DNA from 3 places in the Planococcus antarcticus DSM 14505 genome. Region 3 is predicted to be linked to each of the others. Evidence: riboswitches for the same ligand, from Rfam matches in the RefSeq annotation. Region 3 holds a riboswitch; each other region holds the start of a gene.

What was found. Region 3 has a riboswitch for S-adenosylmethionine ahead of BBH88_RS15965 (methionine ABC transporter ATP-binding protein). Riboswitches for the same ligand answer to the same signal wherever they lie in the genome.
Region 1: it holds a riboswitch for S-adenosylmethionine, as region 3 does, so the genes downstream of both, BBH88_RS15210 (O-acetylhomoserine aminocarboxypropyltransferase/cysteine synthase family protein) here and BBH88_RS15965 (methionine ABC transporter ATP-binding protein) in region 3, are expected to answer to the same signal.
Region 2: it holds a riboswitch for S-adenosylmethionine, as region 3 does, so the genes downstream of both, mmuM (homocysteine S-methyltransferase) here and BBH88_RS15965 (methionine ABC transporter ATP-binding protein) in region 3, are expected to answer to the same signal.

The regions. Positions count from the first base shown of each region.
Region 1 is NZ_CP016534.2:3,099,037-3,102,315, forward strand. Features, by position in the region: gene metX (homoserine O-acetyltransferase MetX) at 1-866, opposite strand, end outside; gene BBH88_RS15210 (O-acetylhomoserine aminocarboxypropyltransferase/cysteine synthase family protein) at 879-2,171, opposite strand; SAM riboswitch class I at 2,270-2,386, opposite strand; gene BBH88_RS15215 (glycerol-3-phosphate acyltransferase) at 2,517-3,158, shown strand.
Region 2 is NZ_CP016534.2:3,680,598-3,683,876, forward strand. Features, by position in the region: partial or broken gene BBH88_RS18050 (mannitol dehydrogenase family protein) at 1-42, opposite strand, end outside; gene BBH88_RS18055 (nucleotidyltransferase domain-containing protein) at 140-925, opposite strand; gene mmuM (homocysteine S-methyltransferase) at 1,128-1,925, opposite strand; SAM riboswitch class I at 2,217-2,321, opposite strand; gene solA (N-methyl-L-tryptophan oxidase) at 2,540-3,279, shown strand, end outside.
Region 3 is NZ_CP016534.2:3,248,017-3,251,295, reverse strand. Features, by position in the region: gene BBH88_RS15975 (pyridoxal phosphate-dependent aminotransferase) at 1-335, opposite strand, end outside; gene BBH88_RS15970 (carbon-nitrogen family hydrolase) at 421-1,227, shown strand; SAM riboswitch class I at 1,261-1,365, shown strand; gene BBH88_RS15965 (methionine ABC transporter ATP-binding protein) at 1,434-2,447, shown strand; gene BBH88_RS15960 (methionine ABC transporter permease) at 2,437-3,108, shown strand; gene BBH88_RS15955 (MetQ/NlpA family ABC transporter substrate-binding protein) at 3,121-3,279, shown strand, end outside.

The sequences.
Region 1 (3,279 bases), 150 kb from region 3:
ACCATCAATTCACTTGGATAAAGTAAATCGTGGGTAAAGGACAAGGAATAGACAGGAATGTCCAAAACAGCATCTTGAATGTCATGCGTGTTCATAGCTTTCAGCAGCAGTACATAGCTATTGGCATCAAAACGCCCTGCCAATTTCTTACCTTGATAATTCAAGTACGACTGTACATTGAATTCATCGCCATCGCTGGTGCGTCCGAATCGCTGATTGAACATATTGCCACTGCGGTAAGTGAGCATGCCTGCCATTCTGGCTACTTGAAATCCTTTTAAAAGTGCCGAATCCTCATAATTTCCAGAGTTGAAATCTCTATCATTCTCAATCGCCAAAATGCCGATATGGTTAAAAGCAACACCGTAATCGCCGTAGTAGGGTGTGACAGCTAAAGGAAGAACCGCATCAATAAATTCTGGATACGATTTTCCCCATTCCAAGGTTTTCATTCCACCCAATGAGCCGCCTATCACGCCGGCAAGATGGTCGATCCCCAGTTTTTTCAAGGCATGATATTCGGCCCGCACCATATCACGTATGGTCAGTGTTGGAAACTCAGCACGATAAGGTTCTCCTGTTTCCGGATTTTTTGATAATGGGCCAGTCGAGCCATGGCAGCCGCCCAGTACGTTGAAGGTAATCACTTGAAAAACAGTTGTATCCACCGGCTTGCCTGGTCCGATTAATCCTGCCCACCACCCTGGATTTTCCTCTGTGCCAATTGCATATTGGTCGCCTGTCAATGCATGGCACACCAGAATAGCCGGAGCTTTTTTGTCTCCGAGACGTTCGTATGCAAGTTCTACGTCGTTTAAAATCTCAGTTGAATCCAGAGTTAAAGAGCCGATGGATACTGTCTTCATGAAAATCCCTCCTTATACGTTTTCCAATACGGCTACCTGTATCGCCTGCTCCAAATCGGCGATTAAATCTTCTGCGTTTTCTAACCCAACAGACAAGCGGATCAACTCTTCCGTTACTCCGGATGATTTCAGTTCTTCATCGTTCAGCTGCTGATGCGTGGTGGAAGCCGGATGAATGATCAGCGATTTGGCATCTCCTACATTGGCTACATGCGACCAGAGATTGACGCTATCGATCACTTTACGGCCCGCTTCACGTCCGCCTTTGATACCGAAATTGACAATCGAGCCATATCCGTCATTCTTCAAGTATTTCTTCGCTAATTGATGGGAAGGATGATTTTCAAATCCTAAGAAATTGACCCATTCGATTTGTGGATGCTGCCTTAAATAATCCGCAATAAGCTGAGCATTGCTGCTATGTTTCGGAATGCGCAAATGCAGCGTCTCCAGTCCTTGAAGAAAAGCATGCGCACTTTCCGGACTCAGTGATGGTCCAAAATCCCGCAATAGTTGCACGCGCAGTTTTGTCGCAAATGCCGCATCTGGCACATCAATGCCATAACGCAGTCCGTGATACGATTCGTCTGGCTGCGTATAGTTCGGGAAGCGTGGATTATCCCAATTAAATGTTCCAGCATCCACGGCTACCCCGCCAATCGTTGTGCCATGCCCGCCGATCCATTTCGTAGCGGAATGAATAACCACATCTGCACCAAATTCAATCGGATTGCTGCCGTATGGAGAAGCAAATGTGTTATCAATCAATAACGGAATTCCGTTTTCATGTGCAATTGTTGCTACCTTTTCTACATCGAAGACATTCAGGCTTGGGTTGCCGATAATTTCACCGAATAAAACTTTGGTTTTTTCTGTAATTGCCGCTTTGAAATTTTCCGGATCTGTAGCATCCACGAATGTGGTCGTGATGCCATAACGCGGCAAGGTGTTCGCAAATAAATTGTAAGTGCCGCCATACAGACTACTATCTGCTACAATTTCATCGCCGGCTTCTGCAATATTTAAAATAGAGAATGCGATGGCAGCCATTCCCGAAGAAAGAGCAACTGCTGCAGTACCGCCTTCTAATAATGCTACTCTCTGTTCAAAGACATCAACTGTTGGATTCATGATGCGCGAATAGATATTGCCGGTGTCCTTCAGGCCGAAGAGATCCTGTGCATGTTGTGTATCCTTGAAGACGTAAGAAGTGGTTTTGTAGATTGGCACTCCTCTTGACCCTGTCGCTGGATCCGGTTGTTGCCCGCCGTGTAGCAATAATGTTTCTGGTTTTAAGTTTGTCATTTTCCATTCCCCCTGTTTTTTATTGATACATATTGCCGAAGAGGACAACAAAAAGCCCTCTTCGCTAAGAAGAGGGCCGTAAATTACGGAGTTTCCTCCTCTTATCTATCAGAACCTATCAATCGATTCTGTAGGAATTAGCACCTTTTCAGACAGAATCGTCTGTTGGTTGCCGGGCATCACAGGGCCTATCCCTCCGCCACTCTCGATAAGAGTATTTGATTTGGTTTTTCGTCTTGTTGTGAATTATAAAAACTATGGCGCTTTTTGTCAAGTGTATTAGTCAAAAAATTTCGAAACCTTCTCTTTCCTCAAACGTTATCAAGTAATAGAGGAGGAATCTGTATGCTTATCTGGATTTTGTTATTATTTATCGGAGGCTATGTAATCGGTTGTTTTCACGGATCCCTTGCAGCGCAAGCATTATCAGGGGTGAACGTCAAAAAAGAAGGGGTGAAAAACTCCGGAGCTTCCAATGCTGCCATCGTGCTGGGCTGGAAATACGGTTTGCTTGTTGCATTTATTGATATTTTTAAAGGGTTTGCTGCCGTTGCAGGTCTGCGCCTGTTATTGGAATCAGGTAGTTTTTCAACTGAAATGATATGGGCATTATTATTTGTTGCCGGTGCTGGTGTTGTTTTTGGCCATAATTTCCCCTTCTATATGAACTTTAAAGGAGGCAAAGGCACCGCTTCCGTTATAGGCGTCATGGTAGCCCTCGACTGGAAACTTGGTTTACTTGGCTTGCTATTATTGATCAGCGTTTCGCTCGCGACAAACTACCTGGTCATTGGTGTACTTGTACTATATGCAGTTTATTTCGTAATCGCTTTCGGTCCTGCTTCCGGAAACTGGCCATGGCTGATAGCCTCTATACTGTTTGCCATGGCCGCATGGAAACATCGGGAAAACATTATTCGAATAAAGGATGGCACTGAAAACAAAGTATCTTCTGTTTTCCGAAAGAAAACTACAACCTCAAACTGAGTCGGATTTCTAGATTGTTTCTTCGTCTATTCTAAAGATTGTGAAAAAAATTCAAAAACTCCCTTGACTTTTTTGTTATTTCACCATAAAGTGAGACTCACGAATCGAATAGTACACATCA
Region 2 (3,279 bases), 430 kb from region 3:
CACGGCATGACCCGTGTTCACTGTAAATAATTTGCGTTCAATGTCGATTATGTTAAGGCTCTCCCGATTACAGACAACTACATTTCAATAGATTTTCTTCAATCATTAACAATTACACAATCCTGCGAAAACCAGCGTGTCATTTCCAGGTTTGCTGCAATGTATCTCTAAATAATTCGTCTAGCATTTCTGTTGGATCCTCTACTTCGACTTTGAGTGTTTTTGTATACTCCTCCAGCCGTTCCATTTCACTTTCCAGAAAGTCGTTAATCACGCTAATGCGTGCTTCGAGATCCATTTCGTCGCCTGCCAGCTTGCGTTTTAAAAGATGCTGAACTTCATTTTTCAAATCACCTGCTGGAACGATATCTTCCATTAATTCATTAAAGCTGATGGGTGGTGTCGTATGGTATTTTTCAATCCAGTTGCACGCCAATATCGGTCGCAGCACATAAAAATATTTTTTAATTTTTACATTTGGACCTTGCAGGTATTCACGGTAATTATTTTTTGCCATATTCAAGTAATGGTACAACATCGAATTTGGATAAAATACATTCGACTCCAAGGAGCGTATATGATCAACAAAAGAATCTTTTTGATAATAAATGATCCCGCTTCTTAACCATTCCAAAAGCGGTGGATTGCTTTTTCTGAAAAGGCGCAGCGCTTTTGTAAGCTCCCAGCCGCTGATGTCCAATAAATCATTAATCGGTTCTTCAATCACATCCCTCTTCGCTGCACTTCCCTGTGGATCGATTGAGAGATACCATGCCGGCGAATGAACATAAATAAATCGAACATCGTAATCACTGTCTTTTGAAGGAAAGCCCCATGCTCTGCTTCCGGATTCAACCGCATATAAAATTTTCACGTTAAATTTCTCTTCTATCCCTTTTAATTTCTGTTGAATAATTTCATTCATGTACATTCCCCCTTTTATGAGCTTCTAAGAACTAATTTTACCGTTTATTAGGATCAATTGAAAACTTGATAAGGGAATAATCCATCAAGATCGCGACTCGGCTGGTGACAACAGTTATTTGCGGCAAATTCTCCTTATGCATACATTAAATAATAAGAGGAATCAGGCTCTCCACACGGCTGCCTGATCCCTTAAAACCATTTTATTTACGAGCCCAAGCGGCAATGCCTGCAATGTCCTCAGGTGTTGTTCTGCAGCATCCTCCAATGATTTGAGCACCCGCTTCATACCAGCGTTGTGTGCTCGGGGTAAACTGATTTTCTGAAGAACCTTCTCCCCATGTTTTGCTGGTCGGGTCGTATTCTTCTCCTGAGTTCGGATAAACAATGATTGGTTTGGCCGTTTGGCTCTTCACTTCGGTCATCAGCGACTCAATAATATGAGGTGCTGAACAATTGATGCCGATTGCTTTGGCTTCTGCCAAGCAAGGAATGGTTTCACACGCTAATATGTCTGCTCCCGCATCAACTAATACACGAATCCGCTCTTTATGGAAGGCAATCAGTTCATCTTCACTTAACGAATAATCGCCGCGATATTCAGAGCCATCCGACAGAAAAGCACCGTATGGACCGACAGAGGCAGCAACCAATGGTTTTGGTCTATTCGACTGATTATCCAACTCTGTCCAAAATTCGTCACGGGCCTCTGAAGCAATTTGTACAGATTTTTGGATCAAGCCGATTGCCTCTTCCTCCGTCAGCCCCCTTTCTTTGTATCCTTCAATCGTCGCCTGGTAGCTCGCAGTGATCGCACAATCTGCACCTGCCTGGAAATAATCTACGTGAACTTTCTTGATCAATTCCGGATTTCCCATTAATATTTTCGCTGACCATAAACGGTCATTTAAATTGCAGCCGTAATTTTCGAGCTCTGTAGCCATTGCTCCATCAACAATGACGTTAGGGAAGTTGTTCAAATTTTCTTCAATTGGGTTCATTCCTAAACATCCTTTCTAAATCCTGGATCGTTTCTCCAGCTGCAAATTATTTCTGGTTGCTATGCTTACACTTTGTTTGGACAGAGAGTCGTAAGTCAATTTAATGGTAAAAAAGCAATGACGTATTTTTTTTGTTAAATGAACAAAAGAAAAGCTCTACGCTATGTCTACCTTTTCTAAATTTGTTCATATCATAGCAAATCTCCACTCTTTCAAACGAGTAAATAATCAACATAATTTACCTTTATGCATAAAAAAAGCTCTTCCAATAGGAAAGAAGGGCTAGTCGAATTCTTATCTCTCAGAATAAAACACTTTGAAGGAATTAACACTTCTCATAAAAGTGATGAATACTGGACGTCACAGGGCATGCCCCTCAGTCTATCTTGATAAGTTATTTAGTTTTTTGAATATTAACGATAGTATGGGACATAGCCTCTCTTGTCAAACTCATTTTTCTTAAAATTTAGTTTTATACAAAATAATACTTGTCAAAAACCAAGGATCGCAGTTAGAATCAGTCTACATATTGATATGAAATGCTTATAAAAAATCACCATAAGTAAAACGCACAAAGAAACGGATTGATCAGAGCGAGGATCGGAGCGAAAGAAATGACAAAAGAAGCTATTTTTGATGTCGCGATAATTGGCGCCGGAACAATGGGAATGGCTGCCGGCGCCTTTTTGGCCCAACAAAAAGTAAAGACGGTATTGATTGATGCCTTCGATCCACCACACATTAATGGCAGCCATCATGGGGATACCCGCTTAATCCGGCATGCTTACGGCGAAGGCAGACAATATGTTCCGTTAGTGAAGCGCGCCCAGCAATTGTGGGAGGAGCTAGAACAGCAAACAGGCTCCAAAATTTTCGAAAAAACCGGTGTTATCTGCCTTGGTCCAAAAGATTCCCTTTTTCTTCAGGAAATGATTGCGGCTGCTCAAAAGTATAACCTGCCGTTAGAGATACTTAGCAACAATGAAATCAAAGAAAGATGGCCTGGATTTTCTGTACCAGATCATTTTATCGGTTGCTTTGAGGCCGAATCGGGTATCATTTACAGTGAGAATGCCATTCGGGCCTATAAAGAAAAGGCCCTTGCACATGGAGCACATCTGGTGACTCATACACCTGTTCAGCACATTGATCTGAATGACGAAAAGGGTGTAAAAATCACGACCGCTAACACGATATTTTATGCAAAAAAAGTAATCGTCACGGCGGGAGCATGGGCAGCAAAACTGTTGCCGGACTTAGATCTGCCAATTCAGCCGACCCGCAAAGTCTTTGGCTGGTTTGAAGCGCCTTCCGAGCTTTATGATGCCATTAACTTTCCATCTTTTTTTGTAGA
Region 3 (3,279 bases):
AATGCTAACGGCAACTCGACAAGGCCAATTTTTGTTCCTGCCAAAATGGCTACTTCTAAATCGGGGTCGATGTCTACGCCGTATTCACGTTTGTAGAAATCCACTGCAGCTTGACGCAATTCTGAAATTCCACGGAAAGGTGAATACTTATGCGTTTTTGGATCAGCTGCGGCAATTTGCAGCGCTTTGACGATATGGTCAGGCGTCGGCTGGTCGGGATTGCCCTGGCCAAGGTTAATGACGTCACGGCCTTCGGCTATGGCTTTGCTTGTTTTGGCAACCAGTGATGCAAAAAATTGTGGGGGCAGGTTTTGCAGGCGATTTGAAAATTCCATAAGATTCTCCTTGTTTTCGAAATAATTGCACATCTACTCCGAATCTTATAGAATTTAAGTTAGCTTGTCTACTGGAGGAGAAAATATGAAAATTGCATGTGTTCAGATGGATATCGTATTCGGAGAGCCCGAACAGAACTATCAGCAAGTCATGAATTATTTAAAAGAGGCAACCGCGAACGGGGCGGAGACAATCGTTTTGCCTGAAATGTGGAACACAGGATATGCATTGACTGAACTCAGCGCTTTGGCAGACAGTACTAACCGGACAGTAGAGTTGCTGAAAAGTTTTGCAAAAGAACACGCTGTGAATATTGTTGGGGGCTCTGTTTCAACAGAGAAAAATAACAGCTTTTATAATACGATGTATGTTGTCGATAAAAACGGTGAGCTTGTTTCAGAATACGACAAAGCACATCGCTTCGGTTTGATGGATGAGCATATCCATCTTGAAGAAGGAGATACACTTGGTACCTTTAAACTGGACGACACTGTTTATGGCGGAGTTATTTGCTACGATATCCGTTTTCCCGAATGGATTCGTGCTCAGGCGCTGAACGGCGCAAAACTTGTTTTTGTGTCAGCGGAATGGCCGGAAGCACGGATTGACCATTGGCGTATTCTGCTGCAGGCACGCGCCATCGAGAACCAATGCTTTATCGTTGCAGTGAACCGCATCGGCAGCGACCCGAACAATGAATTTGGCGGCAGCACGATGGTAATTGCTCCCTGGGGAGAGGTTCGTTTGGATATGAAGAAGCAAGAAGGCGTAGGTTACGTGGAAGTCGATTTGGCTGAAGTAGAGGAAGTCCGGAAACGAATTCCGGTTTTCGATGATCGTCGCGAGAAATTGTACGAAAAATTCAAAAAGTCGATTGACACTCCGCAGTAATGTCTGTAACATAAAATTCAATCAAATAACAAGAACTTATCAAGAGAGACCGAGGGTTAGGCCCTATGACGTCCGGCAACCCCCGAATGGGAAGGTGCCAAGTCCTGCGGAACACACAAATGTTCCGGAAGATAAGTCGAGAAATTAAACTTTTTGATGTCTCTTTCTTGATGAAAGAGGCATCTTTTTGTTGGCGGGAGGAAGCTATGATACAGATTCAGAAATTGACAAAAACATATACAACTAAACATGGCACCGTCACCGGAGTGGACAATGTTTCATTGGGTGTCGGAAAAGGCGAAATTTTTGGCATCGTCGGTTATTCAGGCGCCGGCAAAAGCTCGCTGATCCGATGCATCAACCTGCTTGAACGGCCAACCTCAGGCAGCGTGACAGTAGATGGCAAAGATTTGACCAAACTGAACGGAGGACAGCTGCGAAAAGCGCGTTTGAAAATCGGTATGATCTTCCAGCATTTTTACCTGATCAGCCAAAAGACAGTTTACGACAATATCGCTTTTGCGCTCCGAGCAGAAGGCACCCCCGCGAAAAGCATTGAAACCCGTGTAGAAGAGCTGCTGGAAATGGTCGGTTTATCCGACAAACGGGATGTCTATCCAGCCCAGTTGAGCGGCGGTCAAAAGCAACGCGTCGGTATCGCGCGGGCATTGGCCAACAATCCGGCAGTGTTGTTGTGCGACGAAGCAACATCTGCACTTGATCCCAATACGACTTTATCTATCTTGCGGTTATTGAAAGACATCAACCGCAAATTGAACATCACGATTGTGCTGATCACCCATGAAATGAATGTAGTTAAAGAAATCTGTGACCGAATGGCAGTCATGCAGGGTGGACGCGTCATTGAAGAAGGACAGGTATACGACATTTTTGCAGAGCCCCAAAAAGATTTGACGAAGGAATTCATTTCCAGTGTCGTATCATTCAATGTTCCAGAGCATATCCTGAGCGAATTTACAGGGACCCTGGTGAAAGTGCTATTCAAGGGCACTGTAGCAGGAGAAGGTGTAATTTCTGACATGCTGCAGCATTATCCGATAAAAGGTAATTTTTTGCACGGAGCAATCGAATACATTCAAGAACGGCCTCTTGGCATTTTCATCATGGAATTGAAAGGGACTTCGTCCGCTGTGATGGATGCATTAAAGTATATGGAAAGCAGGTCAGCAATCGTGGAGGTGATTCCGAATGGGCATTGAATGGGGACGAATTATCGAGCTATGGCCGGAAATACAGACTGCATTTTTTCAAACGTTAACGATGATTGGCATCTCATTATCTGTGGCATTAATCGTTGGTTTGCCACTGGGAATTTTGCTGTTCATCACTGACCGCGGCTTGTTTCTTGAAAATCGTCCAGTGAATTCCGTGGTCGGTTTTATTGTTAATATCGTTCGCTCTATTCCGTTTATTATTTTATTGGTGGCACTTATCCCGTTGACGAAATTCATTACGGGAACGACAATTGGCCCGATTGCGGCAAGCGTATCCTTATCGGTTGCAGCCATTCCTTTTTTCGCACGGATTGTGGAAACCTCACTCCGTGAGATCGATAAGGGTGTTATCGAGGCAGCAATTGCAGTAGGGGCCACACCCTGGATGATTATTAAAGACGTTCTGCTGCCAGAAGCGAAAGCGAGCATTATCCAAGGCGTTACATTGACGATCATCAGTTTAGTGGCCTATTCTGCCATGGCCGGCGTTGTAGGAGGCGGAGGCATTGGAGATTTGGCCATCCGCTTCGGTTATTACCGGTACGATAATACCATCATGATTGTCACAGTCGTCATTTTGATTGTGCTGGTCCAATTGATTCAACTGGCAGGAGATTATACAGCGAAAGCCATCGATAAACGATAAGGGGAGAATGACATGAAAAAACCAGGATTGATAGTGGCAGCAAGTGTGCTCGCTTTGGCAGCATGCGGCAGTGGAGAAGAAAATGAATCGGCAGGGACAGAACAAGCTTCAAAAGACATTAAATTAGGTGCTACTGCGGGGCCTTACAGTGATATGCTGAGCCAGGCAATT